DNA from 2 places in the Bradyrhizobium sp. BEA-2-5 genome. Region 1 is predicted to be linked to the other one. Evidence: predicted binding sites of a transcription regulator. Region 1 holds the regulator's gene; the other holds the start of a gene.
What was found. Region 1 encodes PhoB, which activates phosphate uptake and scavenging genes when phosphate is short. Its sites were predicted from a motif close to TGTCATNNANCTGTCAT; they were not measured.
Positions count from the first base shown of each region.

Region 2: the regulator PhoB is predicted to act here: its motif matches at 4,039-4,055, upstream of phnF (phosphonate metabolism transcriptional regulator PhnF).

Region 1 is NZ_CP136629.1:984,197-991,472, forward strand. Features, by position in the region: gene pstB (phosphate ABC transporter ATP-binding protein PstB) at 1-743, shown strand, start outside; gene phoU (phosphate signaling complex protein PhoU) at 850-1,566, shown strand; gene phoB (phosphate regulon transcriptional regulator PhoB) at 1,696-2,406, shown strand; gene RX327_RS04485 (IS110 family transposase) at 2,450-3,391, opposite strand; gene RX327_RS04490 (GcrA family cell cycle regulator) at 3,739-4,251, opposite strand; gene RX327_RS04495 (aspartate aminotransferase family protein) at 4,738-5,946, shown strand; gene argF (ornithine carbamoyltransferase) at 5,946-6,869, shown strand; gene RX327_RS04505 (Hsp33 family molecular chaperone) at 7,066-7,276, shown strand, end outside.
Region 2 is NZ_CP136629.1:2,477,129-2,484,404, forward strand. Features, by position in the region: gene phnC (phosphonate ABC transporter ATP-binding protein) at 1-294, shown strand, start outside; gene phnD (phosphonate ABC transporter substrate-binding protein) at 374-1,306, shown strand; gene phnE (phosphonate ABC transporter, permease protein PhnE) at 1,386-2,270, shown strand; gene phnE (phosphonate ABC transporter, permease protein PhnE) at 2,267-3,115, shown strand; gene phnF (phosphonate metabolism transcriptional regulator PhnF) at 3,285-4,010, opposite strand; gene phnG (phosphonate C-P lyase system protein PhnG) at 4,127-4,588, shown strand; gene phnH (phosphonate C-P lyase system protein PhnH) at 4,593-5,201, shown strand; gene RX327_RS11620 (carbon-phosphorus lyase complex subunit PhnI) at 5,205-6,308, shown strand; gene RX327_RS11625 (alpha-D-ribose 1-methylphosphonate 5-phosphate C-P-lyase PhnJ) at 6,305-7,189, shown strand; gene phnK (phosphonate C-P lyase system protein PhnK) at 7,182-7,276, shown strand, end outside.

The DNA of each region.
Region 1 (7,276 bases):
TCACCGCGCGCAACCTCAATTTCTACTACGGTGAGCACCATGCGCTGAAGAACATCAATCTGGCGCTGGGCACCAATCGCGTCACGGCCTTCATCGGCCCGTCCGGCTGCGGCAAGTCGACCCTGCTGCGCATCTTCAACCGGATGTACGACCTCTACCCGGGCCAGCGCGCCACCGGCCAGCTGTTGCTCGACCACACCAACATGCTCGACCCCAAGCTCGACCTCAATCTGCTGCGCGCACGGGTCGGCATGGTGTTCCAGAAGCCGACCCCGTTCCCGATGACGATCTACGAGAACATCGCCTTCGGCATCCGCCTCTACGAGAAGATCTCGAAGTCCGAGATGGACGGTCGCGTGGAGAAGGCGCTGCGCGGCGGCGCGCTGTGGAACGAGGTCAAGGACAAGCTCAACGCCTCCGGCCTGTCGCTCTCCGGCGGCCAGCAGCAGCGCCTCTGCATTGCCCGCACCGTCGCGGTGCGGCCCGAGGTGATCCTGTTCGACGAGCCGTGCTCGGCGCTCGACCCGATCTCGACCGCCAAGGTCGAGGAGCTGATCCAGGAATTGTCCGAGAACTACACGATCGCGATCGTCACCCATAACATGCAGCAGGCGGCGCGCGTCTCCGACAAGACCGCCTTCATGTATCTCGGCGAGTTGATCGAGTTCGACGACACCAGCAAGATCTTCACGTCGCCGAGCGACCGGCGCACGCAGGATTACATCACCGGCCGGTTCGGCTGACCGGCGCATGATCCGGAAAAGTGGCAACCGGTTTTCCGATCAGGTCATGCTAAAATTCAGGACACGAAACCATGATCCCCGGGACCATGGTTGAGGGAGACAAGCCATGGGTTCTGAACATACCGCAAAGGCTTTCGATACCGACCTCCAGGAACTCACGCGCCTGGTCGCCGAGATGGGCGGCATCGCCGAGCGCATGATCGTCGATTCCGTCGACGCGCTGATCCGCCGCGACGTCACGCTCGGTCAGCGCGTCGTCGCCGCCGACATCGAGATCGACAATCTGCAGCGCAACATCGAGGAGCGCGCCGTGCTCACCATCGCCCGCCGCCAGCCGATGGCCGTCGATCTGCGCGAGATCGTCGGGGCCATGCGCGTTGCGACCGACCTCGAGCGGATCGGCGATCTCGCCAAGAACATGGGCAAGCGTGTCGCCGCGCTGGAGACCGACTTCCACCCGCTCAAGCTGTTCCGCGGCCTGGAGCACATGACCGACCTCGTGCAGCAGCAGGTCAAGTCGGTGCTGGACGCCTATGCCGCGCACGATCTGCCGGCGGCGATGGCGGTGTGGAAGGGCGACGAGGAAGTCGACGCCATCTGCACCTCGCTGTTCCGCGAACTCCTCACCTACATGATGGAGGATCCGCGCAACATCTCGTTCTGCATCCATCTGATGTTCTGTGCCAAGAACATCGAGCGGATCGGCGACCACGCCACCAACATCGCCGAGACCGTGTTCTACATGATCGAGGGCCAGGCGATCACCGACAAGCGGCCGAAGGGCGACATGACGACCTTCGCCACGACGGTGCCGGGCAGCTGAGGCTTGATCGGCAAGCGCGGAACCGGATTGTCCTTCGACAACTCGTTTCCGCGGGGACTATGCTCAAGGAAGTAAGCGTTTCGGTTTGCGTCTGGGCAACGGATCACCACAGAGAAAGAACTTAAACCGATGAGCGCACGCATTCTGGTAGTCGAAGACGAGGAAGCGCTGACGACGCTGTTGCGCTACAATCTCGATGCGGAAGGCTATGACGTCGAGACGGTGATGCGCGGCGATGATGCCGACACCCGCCTCAAGGAGCACATTCCCGATCTGATCGTGCTCGACTGGATGCTGCCGGGCCTGTCGGGCATCGAGCTGTGCCGGCGGCTGCGCACCCGTCCCGAAACCAAGCAGCTGCCGATCATTATGCTGACCGCGCGCGGCGAGGAAAGCGAGCGGGTGCGGGGACTTGCGACCGGTGCCGACGACTACATCGTCAAGCCGTTCTCGGTGCCGGAGCTGCTGGCCCGCGTGAAGGGCCTGCTCAGGCGCGCCAGCCCCGAGCGGCTCGCCACCGTGCTCGCCTATGGCGATATCGAGCTCGACCGCGACAAGCGCCGCGTGGCGCGTTCGGGCCGGCCGATCGATCTCGGCCCGACCGAATACCGTCTGCTGGAGTTCTTCCTGGAGCATCCCGGCCGCGTGTTCTCGCGCGAGCAGCTGCTCGACAGCGTCTGGGGCCGTGACATCTACATCGACGAGCGCACTGTCGACGTCCACATCGGCCGCCTGCGCAAGCTGCTCAATCTCGGCCGCGAGCAGGATCCGATCCGCACCGTCCGTGGCGCCGGTTATGCGCTGGACGATCGGTTTGCGAAGGCGGAGCCGCAGCCGTAACGGCCACAACTAGTGCGCAATTGCGCACGGGAGCCGGCAACTGTTATGTCGGCTTGGTCTGCAGGTAGGGCTTTCTGTCGCGCATCATGGCGTTGAGGACCGTTAGGAGCTTCCTGGCGACGGCAATGAGAGCGAGCTTGGCTGGTTTGCCGACCTGTCGCAGCCGCGCGTAGAAGGCCTTGAATGGATCGGCCCGACGAACCGCGTTCAGAGCCGCCATATAGAGGGCGTCACGAACGCGCTTTCGGCCGCCGGCGATCTTGCGTTTTCCACGGAAGGCGCCGCTGTCGACGTTGAAGGGGGCAAGGCCCGCGAGCGCGGCGATCTGCTTCGCTCCAACATGTCCAAGTTCCGGCATCTTCGCGATCAGCTGCATGCAAGCCACGGGACCCACGCCCGGCAGTGAGCGCATCAACCGCGCATCGTCCGCGATCTCCGGCTCGGCCTTGGTCAATGCGTTGATATCGGCCTCGATCTCGGCGATCTCGCCGTCGAGAACCTCAATGAGCCGACTGATCCGTTCGGCCATGGCGCGGTCGTCGGCCTCGCTGCGCCGGTTCTTCTCCTGCGCGCGCATGAGAACCAGTTGGTCCCGCCGTTTTGCAAGCCCTGCCAAAGCGTTGCGGGCGGGATTGGCGGCCCGCTCGGTTGCCGGCTGCATGACCCGGCCAAAGGCCGCCAGCATCCGTGCATCGATCGGATCGGTTTTGGCAAGTTGGCCGCTGGCCCGCGCAAAATCGCGAGCTCGAGCCGGATTGATCCGAGCGAAGCGGACACCGGCCTGGCTTAGGGCCTCGCGAAGCGCGAGGTCATAGGCGCCCGTGGCCTCGAAGACGACCAGCGCATCGCATCGCCAACGCGCCACCTGCTGTGTGATGGCCTGTGCCGCGTTGGCGATGCGCCTGGACACGCCGTCAGCTTCATCAAAGATATCGAGATGCTTCTTGGAGACGTCGATTCCGACATAACGAGGGGGTATGATCACGGTGCCTGTCCCTGTGATGCGAGGTCTGTTGGCGCAGCCTCGTGCAACTGTTCAGGTTGGTAATGGAACGGGCGGGAGGCCGAGCCGGCTCACGGCGTCAAGCGCCAAGGACCCAACGGCTTCCCGCCCAACCCATCCTGACAGACTTCCAAGACACAGGGACCCATAACCACGAATGGGCGTTGTTAGAGAGCCGTCTGGCCGCTTGCCGATTGCGCCGGCCGCGGCGTATGGGTCCCGGCATGCGCCGGGACGACGCTGGGCATATAGCCGAGCTACGTCACACAAAAAAATCCCCGCTTTCGCGGGGATTTGTTTTTGAGTTCTTCCGACGTTTTCCCGAGTGCTCACTTGATCTGCGGTTTCGCCGACGGCCGGCGGCGATCGGCGGCGGGCTGGTAGGCCACGCGCGAATGCTGGGCGCAGTAGGGCAGGCCGGAGAGCGCCTTGCCGCCGCAGAAGAAGAAATCCGGGCTCGATGGATCGCCGACCGGCCAGTGGCAGGTCGCCTCGTTCAGCTCCAGCAGTGACAGCCGCTGGCTCATCGGCACCACGTTGTCGTAGGTGACGGGTTCGGCCTCGACCTCGACCTCGAAGGCCTGCGCCAGCGCGGTGTTGCCGCGGGCAACGGGGCGGGTCACCCGCATCATGTGCTGCGCGGGGCGCGCCTTGCGCGGCCGGGGCGCTGCCGACGAAGGGCTCTTGGCGCGGCCGGACAAGCCGAGCCGGTGCACTTTGCCGATCACGGCATTGCGGGTCACATTGCCGAGCTCCGCCGCGATCTGGCTGGCCGAAAGTCCGGCCTCCCAGAGCTTTTTCAGCTGCTCGACGCGATCATCGGACCAGGTCAAAACCGTCATTGCATTCTTCCCTTCGCGTAGCGCCGGCCAATCGTTGGAGCGGCGCTGCGAGCCAATCTGGACAAATATCCCTGCGGCCAGAATCCCTTAGCCCTCGCCGGGCACGGTGTTGCGCCCGAACGTTTACGCGAGACACGAAGGCTACTTAGAGGGTCCAGTACCGCTGCACGAGATGTCGTATCTGACAGTCCAAACGCTACAATATGGCGTGACTCCCGCGCAAGAGTCCGCCGACTCGCGTCCACATGTTCCCACACAGTTAAGCAGTTCGATGAGGGTTTTCCACCGCACCGGAATGCTCCGGATTGCGCTCGTTTCGCATTGCAGGAAGGCCACTTCGTGGCGATTGACACTTACTGACCGCAGCATAGAATGCCCGCCACGTGCCGCCCGCAAAGGCGGCCGTTTTGTTTTCCGAAGCTGGCCGTTGCTGCGCTGGCGTCAAGGCGCGCGGCAATTGTCGGCTTCAAACCGTCAGTGATCGCCATGACCAACGCTGCCACGTCGCATCTGCTCCCCGTCTTCGCCAGGGTCGATCTCGGCTTCGAGCGCGGTGAGGGCGCCTGGCTGATCGCGACCAATGGCGATCGCTATCTCGATTTCACTTCCGGCGTGGCGGTGAATGCGCTCGGCCATGCGCATCCCACGCTGGTCAAGGCGTTGCAGGAGCAGGCGACGAAGCTCTGGCACATGTCGAACCTGTTCCAGAGCCCGGACGGCGAGAAGCTCGCGGCGCGTCTGTGCAATGAAAGTTTTGCCGACTTCGTATTCTTCTGCAATTCCGGTGCCGAGGCGCTGGAAGGCGTGATCAAGCTGGTGCGCCACCATCACTTCTCCAAGGGGCATCCTGAGCGCTATCGCTTGATCACATTCGAGGGCGCCTTCCATGGCCGCACGCTGGCGACGCTGGCCGCCACCGGTTCTGCAAAATATCTCGAGGGCTTCGGTCCGCCGATGGACGGCTTCGACCAGGTGCCACATGGCGACCTGGAAGCCGTGAAGAAGGCGATCGGCCCGAACACCGCCGGTATCCTGATCGAACCGATCCAGGGCGAGGGAGGCGTGCGTTCGGCACCGCCGGCGTTCCTCAAGGCGTTGCGCCAGCTTTGCGACGAGAAGGGCCTGCTGCTCGCCTTCGACGAGGTGCAGACCGGCATGGGCCGCACCGGCGAACTCTTTGCCTACAAGCGCACCGGCGTCGTGCCCGACGTGATGTCGCTTGCGAAGGCGCTCGGCGGCGGTTTCCCGATCGGCGCGGTGCTCGCCACCGCTGACGCTGCGCGCGGCATGGGGCCGGGCTCGCACGGTTCGACCTTCGGCGGCAATCCGCTCGCGATCTCGGCTGCGAACGCCGTGCTCGACGTCATGCTCAAGCCCGGCTTCTTCGATCACGTGCAGAAAATGTCGCTGTTGCTGAAGCAGAAGCTCGCCTCCGTGATCGATCGCCATCACGATGTCGTCAGCGAGGTGCGCGGCGAGGGGCTCCTGATCGGCATCAAGGCCGTGGTGCCCTCGGGCGATCTCGTCGCGGCGCTGCGCGCCGAAAAATTGCTCACCGTCGGAGCCGGCGACAATGTCGTGCGCTTCCTGCCGCCCTTGATCGTGACCGAGGCCGAGATCGATACGTCGATCACCGCGCTCGAGCGCGCCTGCGCGACATTGTCGGCGGCGCAGCCGAAGAAGGCGGCTGGATGATGAGCAAGCCGGTCCGTCACTTCCTCGACATCAACGAGCTGCCGCTCGGCGAGCTGCGCAACATGCTGTCCGCCGGAGCCGCCATGAAGGCGAAGCAGAAGGCGCACCAGCCGGTCAGGCCGCTCGAAGGCAAGACGCTGGCGATGATCTTCGAGCGGCCCTCGACGCGGACGCGGGTGTCGTTCGATGTCGCCATGCGCCAGCTCGGCGGCGAGCCCATCATGCTCACCGGCGCCGAGATGCAGCTCGGTCGCGGCGAGACCATCGCCGACACCGCGCGGGTGCTGTCGCGCTATGTCGATGCCATCATGATCCGCATCCTCAATCACGAGGCGCTGCTGGAACTTGCGGCCTATGCGACCGTGCCCGTGATCAACGGCCTGACGCGGCGGTCGCATCCCTGCCAGGTGATGGCCGACCTCATGACCTATGAGGAGCATCGCGGCCCGATCGAGGGCAAGACGGTGGCCTGGACCGGCGACGACAACAACGTGCTGGCGTCCTGGGCGCATGCCGCCGAGCGCTTCAAATTCCAGCTCAACGTCGCAACACCCCCGGAGCTCGCGCCGAAGAAGGCAATGCGCGACTGGATCAAGACGTCAGGGGCGCCGATCGTGCTCGGCACCGATCCGGAAGCCGCCGTGCGCGGCGCCGATTGCGTCGTCACCGACACCTGGGTGTCGATGGGCGACAAGGAGGGCGAGCACCGCCACAACGTGCTCAAGCCCTATCAGGTCAATGCCAAGCTGATGTCGCTGGCCAAGCCCGATGCGCTGTTCATGCACTGCCTGCCGGCCCATCGCGGCGAGGAGGTCACGGATGACGTGATCGACGGTCCGCAATCGGTCGTTTTCGACGAGGCCGAGAACCGCCTGCATGCGCAGAAGGGCATTCTGGCCTGGTGCTTCGACGCGGTCGCGTAGCGCCCATTCAATGCTGTCGTCCCGGCGAAGGGCGGGACCCACAACCACCGATGTAAATTTTGCGAAAGCTGGAGCCCCAGCTGAATGCAGCAACTCACATTGGTGGTTATGGGTCCCTGCTTTCGCAGTGACGACGGATAGATCCGTTCTGCTGAACCCCTTTCGTTTTGCGGTCCGAGACCCCAGATAGAGCGCCATGGTTTCACAATCCCCCGACATCAAAATCACGCCCGAGGCGCCGGTTCGCGCGCCCTCAGCGGTTCCTGTCGACGATGCCGTGCTGGCCTTCGAGGTCGGCGCGCTGGATCTGCGTGGCCGGCTAACCCGGCTCGGACCCGCGCTCGACGAGATCCTGCACAAGCACGATTATCCGCCCGCGGTCGGCAAGCTGCTCGGCGAGGCGATCG
Region 2 (7,276 bases), 1.5 Mb from region 1:
CTCGACCCGCGCAACACCAAGATCGTGATGGATGCGCTGCTGCGCATCAACAAGCATTTCGGCATCACCGTGCTCTGCAACCTGCATTCGCTCGATCTCGCCCGCAGCTATTGCGACCGCCTGATCGGCATGGCCGCGGGCCGCGTGGTGTTCGACGGCGCCCCCGCGGCGCTCACCGACCATATCGCCCGCGAGCTCTATGACCTCGAGGCCAATGACGTCATCGGCGCAGCACCGCTGCCCGCGCCCGACGGTGCAACTGCGCCGGCACTCGGCACCGCAGCCGCGGCCTGAGCGTCGCGCATTTTTCAATCTGGGAGGCCGGGCATTTTGCCCGGCCAACAGGTGCAACTACAACAAAAGAGGGGTAGTCATGTTCACTCGTCGCATCATTCTGGCTGGCGCCGCCGCGCTGGCATTTGCCGGTTCGGCCTCCGCGCAGGACTGGAAAGCAAAATACCCGGAGATCACTCTCGCCGTCGTTCCCGCCGAGAATGCCTCCGGCGTCACCGAGCGCTTTACGCCCTTCATCAACTATCTGTCGAAGGAGCTAGGCACGAAGGTCACGCTGCGCGTCGCCAACGACTATGCCGCCGTGATCGAAGGCCAGCGCGCCGGAAATATCCACATCGCCAGCTACGGCTCGGCCTCGTTCTCTCGCGCGCGCCTGACCGGCGTCAAGACCGACGCGTTCGCCAACGATATGAACGCCGACGGTTCGACCGGCTATTACTCGGTGTTCTTCGTCAAGGCGTCGAGCCCGTACAAGACGGTCGAGGACCTGAAAGGCAAGAATCTCGGCCTGGTCGATCCGAACTCGACGTCCGGCAACAACGTGCCGCGCTTCGAACTCAACAAGATGGGCATCGCGAACGCCGAAGGCTATTTCGGCAAGGTCGTGTTCACCGGCAGCCACGAGAACGCCGTCCTGGCGCTGTCGCAGGGAACCGTTGATGTGGCCGCCAACCAGTGGACCAACGAGGACGATTCCACGCTCGCCCAGATGCTGACCAAGGGCATGCTGAAGAATGCCGACGGCTCGGCGATGAAGAAGGATGATTTCCGCATCATCCACAAGTCGGCGCTGATCATCAACGGCCCCTATGCGTACAACACCGATCTTCCGGAGGACCTGAAGGCCGCGATCGCAAAGGCCTTCTTCGACGCCCCGACCAAGGACAAAGCCGCCTTCGACCGTCTGTCCGACGGTCAGAAGAAGGGCTTCCATCCCGCCACCACCAAGGATTGGGACGGCACCATCGAGCTGATCAAGTTCGTCGACGGTTTGCGCAAGAAGGCGAGCTGATCGCACGCCTGACGTCACGAGGGCCGGGCGTATAGCCCGGCCCTTTCCACTCAACTTCGAACCGGACTGGCACGCGTCGATGGCGACCGCCGTATCCATTCTTCCAGCGCAGCAACTGGCGACATTGGAGGACGCCTACCGCAAGTCCGTCGCACGCAAGCGGTTGAAGGCCGCGCTGGCAACGGCGGCATTCTGTGCGGTGCTGGTGATCGCGGCGTTCGGCGCCGAAGTGAACTTGCGCACCTTCTTCGCCCATTTCGGCAATTTCGTCAGCTACTTCGATCGCATCTTCACGCTCGACAATGGCCAGCGGGTCTGGACCGACCTCGGCGAATGGTTCTGGGGCTGGCACAAATGGCTGAAGCTCCTGGGCGAGACGCTGCTGATCAGCTATGTCGGCACGCTGACGGGTGCCGTGCTTGCCTTCGCGCTCAATTTCTTCGCGGCCCAGAATACGTCGCCGGGCCCGTGGGTACGTTTCACGATCCGCCGTCTGCTCGAATTCGCCCGTACCGTGCCGAGCATCGTGTTCGCGTTGATCTTCGTCATCGCCTTCGGTCTGGGACCGATGGCGGGCGTGCTGGCGATTGCCATCCATTCGACCGGCGCGCTCGGCAAACAGTTCTCCGAGATCGTCGAGAATGCCGACATGAGGCCGGTCGAAGGCGTGCGCTCGACCGGGGCAAGCTGGCTGTCCTGCATGCGCTTTGCCGTGCTGCCTCAGGTGATCGCGGGCTATGTCAGCTACGCGCTGCTGCGCTTCGAGATCAATGTGCGAGAAGCCTCGGTGATGGGCTTTGTCGGGGCCGGCGGCATCGGGATGGAGCTGATTGTTGCGATCCGCAAGTTCTACTATTCCGACGTCAGCGCGATCCTCCTGACCATCATCGTCACGGTCTTCCTCATCGACATCGGCACCGGCTGGCTGCGTGGCCGCCTGTTCGGCAAGGAGACCCGTCGATGAGCCAGATGCCGAGGCCGGACACCACGGAACTGCGCGCGAAGTACCCCGGCGTCTTCGAACGTCCCGCATCGGCACGGCTGGCGATGCCGGCCATGATCGCGGCGGCGCTCGCGATCTTCGTGTTCGGCCTGGTCGATCTCGACTTCTCGCCGTCCAGGCTGATCGCGGGCCTCGGCCAGCTCGGCTGGATCACCATGCTGATGCTTCCGCCGAATCCGGGCTCGTCGTTTCCGCTCTACATGCAGGCGCTCGGCGAGACGCTGTCGATCGCGGTGCTCGGCACCACGCTTGCCGCGGTTTTGGCGCTGCCGGTCAGCCTGCTGGCGGCGCGCAACATCATCCCCTCGAACCTGATTCGCTTCCCGGTCCGGCGCTTCCTCGATTCGATTCGCGGCGTCGATACGCTGATCTGGGCGCTGGTCTGGATCAACGTGGTCGGGCTCGGGCCGTTTGCCGGGGTGCTGGCGATCGCGGTGTCGGATTTCGGTGCGTTCGGCAAACTGTTCTCGGAGGCGATAGAGGGCGCCGACCAGAAGGAGGTCGAGGGCATCCGCGCCTCCGGCGGCAGTGCCCTGCACGAGATCCGCTTCGGCCTGATGCCGCAGGTGCTGCCCGTCATCGCCGGCCAGGTGCTCTACTACATCGAATCCAACACGCGCTCGGCCACCATCATCGGCATCGTCGGCGCCGGCGGCATCGGCCTCCAGCTCGCCGAGCAGATCCGCGTGCTGGAATGGCAGAAGGTCTCGTTCCTGATCCTGATGATCCTGGTTGCGGTGGCCGCGATCGATTTCATCTCGGGCAAGCTGCGCTTTGCGATCATCGGGCAGCGTGCGGTGGTGTAGCTTCTTCTTCGCCTCTCCCCGCGTGCGGGGAGAGGCCGGAATTTTCGCGCAAGCAAATTCCGGGTGAGGGGGACTCTCCGGGGACTCACAGCTTCCGGATTCGCGGAGACAGGCCCCTCACCCCCACGCTCTCCCCGCCAGAGCGGGGCGAGGGAGAAGTGCTCAGTCGTCAACCATTCTCGACCAGAAACTCCACGCGCTCGGCGGCGAAGCGCGAGCGCTTGGTCACCAGCGGCTGGTCCAGCATGTCGACGTCGGTTGCGTCGACCACCAGCACCGGCCGTCCCAGCGGCAGGTCGAGCCGCGCGGCGTCGGTCGCATCGACGATCGCCGCGGTGATCCGGGTCGAGGCGCGGTGGTAGTCCTTGACGCCGTAATGGCCGAGCAGCTTCGTCATCGAGCGGACGTTGGCGAATACGCTGCCGGCGTCCGGAAACCGTTCCGCCGACAGCCAGGTGGTGGACACGCAGATCGGCGTGCGGTCGGCGAGGCGGATCGCCTCGATCCGCATCAAAGGCGCGCCGGTCTTCAGTCCCAGCTCCCGCGCGAGCTCGCGATTGGCGGTGTCGCTGCTCGCATCGATCAACTGGCCGCGCGGCTCGTGGCCGCCCGCACCGACGATCTCGGAAAAACGCGTGCGCGAGCGCAGCGGATAGGCGAGCTTCTGCGCCTCGACATAGGTTCCGCTGCCGCGCTCGGCCCGCACCAGGCCGCGCTCGGCGAGCGCCGCCAGCGCGCGCCGCACGGTGTGGCGGTTGACGCGATAGGTTTCGGCGATCTCCATCTCGCCCGGCAGCTTGTCGCCGGCCGCAAAGCGGCCGTCGGCGATGCCGCGTTCGATGCCGTCGGCAACCTGCCGCCACAAGGCAACGCCGGAACTTTCCTGCATGCTCATGGCGCGGTGATACCAGAAATCTTTGGTTTGTCACGAAACAGTCATGGCGCTCCGCTATCAAGTTGTCTAGTATCATAGACAACTTGATGCAAGCAAAGTTGCCCAAAGGTTTGCCCATGAGTTCGACCGGACCAAACAGCAAACAGCTCCAGCGCAAGGCCGCGATGACGGTGCTGGCGCACGCCGCCGCTGCGGACATCGCCGGCAGGCTGGCAGCGATCGCGGTGCCCGCGCATGAGAACCTGCGCGAGCCCGAAAACGGCCTCGTCATGCTGCGCGGCCGGGTCGGCGGCGACGGCGCGCCGTTCAATCTCGGCGAGGCGACGGTGTCGCGTGCCGCGGTGCGGCTTGCGAGCGGCGAGGTTGGGTTCGGCTACACGCTCGGCCGCGACGCGCGGAAGGCGCAGATGATCGCGCTGTGCGACGCCATGGTGCAGTCGGCGGAGTTGTCCGGCGAGGTGGAGGCCAAGGTGATCGCGCCGCTGCGCGTCGCCATGAACGCCGAACGCGGCCGCAAGGCAGCGGAAACCGCCGCGACGAAGGTTGATTTCTACACCATGGTGCGCGGTGAGGGCTGAGATCATGACCACGATTGCGGAACTGCCGCCGGGCTTTGCCGACAAGGTGCTGTCGGCGCAATCGACCTTTCGCTCCGTCATGGACGCCATGGCGCGGCCGGGCAGCGTGCAGCGCGTCGCCGCGAGCGTGGGAACACCAGCCGGCATGATGCGTGGCTCGGCCGCGATCGCGCTGACGCTGTTCGATCACGACACGCCGATCTGGCTCGACGCCGCGATGTCGGCGACGCCGGACGTCGCCCGCTGGCTGAAGTTTCACGCCAGCGCGCCGGTGGTCTCCGATTCCTCGATCGCGAGCTTCGCTTTGATCGGCGATGCCGCGAGCCTGCCGGCGCTCGATTGCTTTGCGTTCGGCAGCAGCGAGTATCCTGACCGCTCGACCACGCTGATCCTGCAGGTCGACAGCCTATCGCAGGGGCCGGCCTTCGAGCTGAAAGGACCCGGCATCGACGGCAGCGCCGTGCTGCAGGCGATGCTCAAGCCGCGCGACCTGTTCCAGCGGCTTGTGATCAACGAAGCCCTGTTCCCGCGCGGCATCGATGTCGTGCTGGTCCATGACGATGCCATTGTGGCGATCCCGCGCACCACGCGGCTGATCGCAAGCGGAGTGTAAGCGATGTATGTCGCAGTCAAGGGCGGTGAACGCGCCATCGAGAACGCCCATCGCCTGCTCGCGCATAAGCGGCGCGGCGACCGCGACGTGCCCGAGGTGACGCTGGCACAGATCTCGGAGCAGCTCGGCCTCGCCGTCGACCGCGTCATGAGCGAAGGCTCGCTCTACGATCGCGAGCTCGCGGCGCTGGCGATCAAGCAGGCGCGCGGCGATCTGATCGAGGCGATCTTCCTGGTTCGCGCCTTCCGCGCCACCCTGCCGCGCTTCGGCGCCAGCGAGCCGGTCGACACCGGCGCCATGCGGGTGCAACGGCGTGTGTCCTCGACCTTCAAGGACATTCCCGGCGGGCAGATCCTCGGACCGACCTTCGACTATACCCATCGCCTGCTCGACCCGCAGCTCGCGGAAGGCTTTGTGCCGGAGCAGCCGGCAACCGCGGACGCCTCGCAGGCCGCCACGCCGCGGGTCACCGACATTCTCGGCCGCGATGGCCTGATCGAATCCTCACCGCAGGCAGATAGCAACACGCCGGTCGGCGATCTCACCCGCGAGCCGCTGAACTTCCCGGCGGATCGCGACCTGCGCCTGCAGAACCTGGCGCGCGGCGACGAAGGCTTCCTGCTGGCGATGGGCTATTCCACCCAGCGCGGCTATGGCCGCAACCATCCCTTCGCCGGCGAGATCCGCTTCGGCGAGGTCGAGGTCGAATTCATCGCGGAAGACGCCGGCTTCGCCGTGCCGCTCGGCTCGATCGAGCTGACCGAGTGCCAGATGGTCAACCAGTTCAAGGGTTCTGCGACCGAAGCGCCGTGCTTCACTCGCGGCTACGGCCTTGCCTTCGGCCAGAGCGAGCGCAAGACCATGTCGATGGCGCTGGTCGATCGCGCACTGCGTGCCCGCGAGCTCGGCGAGGAGGCACTCGCACCCGCGCAGGACGAGGAGTTCGTGATGTCGCATTCGGACAACGTCCAGGCGACAGGCTTCGTCGAGCATCTGAAGCTGCCGCATTATGTGGATTTCCAGTCCGAGCTCGGCCTGCTGCGCAAGCTGCGGCAGGAGTTCGCGGATGCCAATGCGCCTGATGCCATGAAGGAAGCCGCGGAATGAACGCGCCCGCCTACAATTTCGCCTATCTCGACGAGCAGACCAAGCGGATGATCCGCCGTGCGATCCTGAAGGCGATCGCCATTCCCGGCTACCAGGTGCCGTTCGCCAGCCGCGAGATGCCGATGCCCTATGGCTGGGGCACCGGCGGCGTGCAGGTCACCGCCGCGATCCTCGGTCCCCAAGACGTGCTCAAGGTGATCGACCAGGGCTCCGACGACACCACCAACGCGATCTCGATCCGAAAGTTCTTCGCCAAGACCGCCGGCGTTGCGACGACGACCGCGACGGCGGAGGCGACGGTGATCCAGACCCGTCACCGCATCCCGGAGACGGCGCTCAGGGAAAACCAGGTGCTGGTCTATCAGGTGCCGATCCCTGAGCCGTTGCGTTTCCTCGAGCCGCGCGAGACCGAGACGCGGCGCATGCACGCGCTCGCCGAGTACGGCCTGATGCACGTGAAGCTCTACGAGGACATTGCCCGCTTCGGCCATATCGCGACCGCCTACGCCTATCCGGTGAAGGTGAACGCGCGCTACGTGATGGATCCGTCCCCGACGCCGAAGTTCGACAATCCCAAGATGGACAATTCTCCCGCGCTGCAATTGTTCGGCGCCGGCCGCGAGAAGCGCATCTACGCGATCCCGCCCTATACGCAGGTGGTCTCGCTCGATTTCGAGGATCACCCGTTCGAGCCCTACCGTTTCAACGCGCCCTGCGCGCTCTGCGGCGCGGAAAATTCCTATCTCGATGAGATCGTCACCGACGACAGGGGCGGGCGGATGTTCGTCTGCTCGGACACCGATTATTGCGAGGGCCGCCAGGCCGCCGGCCATCACGGCACCGAGAGCGCAGCGCCGCACAAGGAGAAGGCGCATGTCTGAGCTCTCGAGCCTCGAGAACGACGAGCCGCTGCTGCTGGCCGAGGGGCTTGCCAAGAATTACGGCCGGCTGGCGGCCTGCCGCGACGT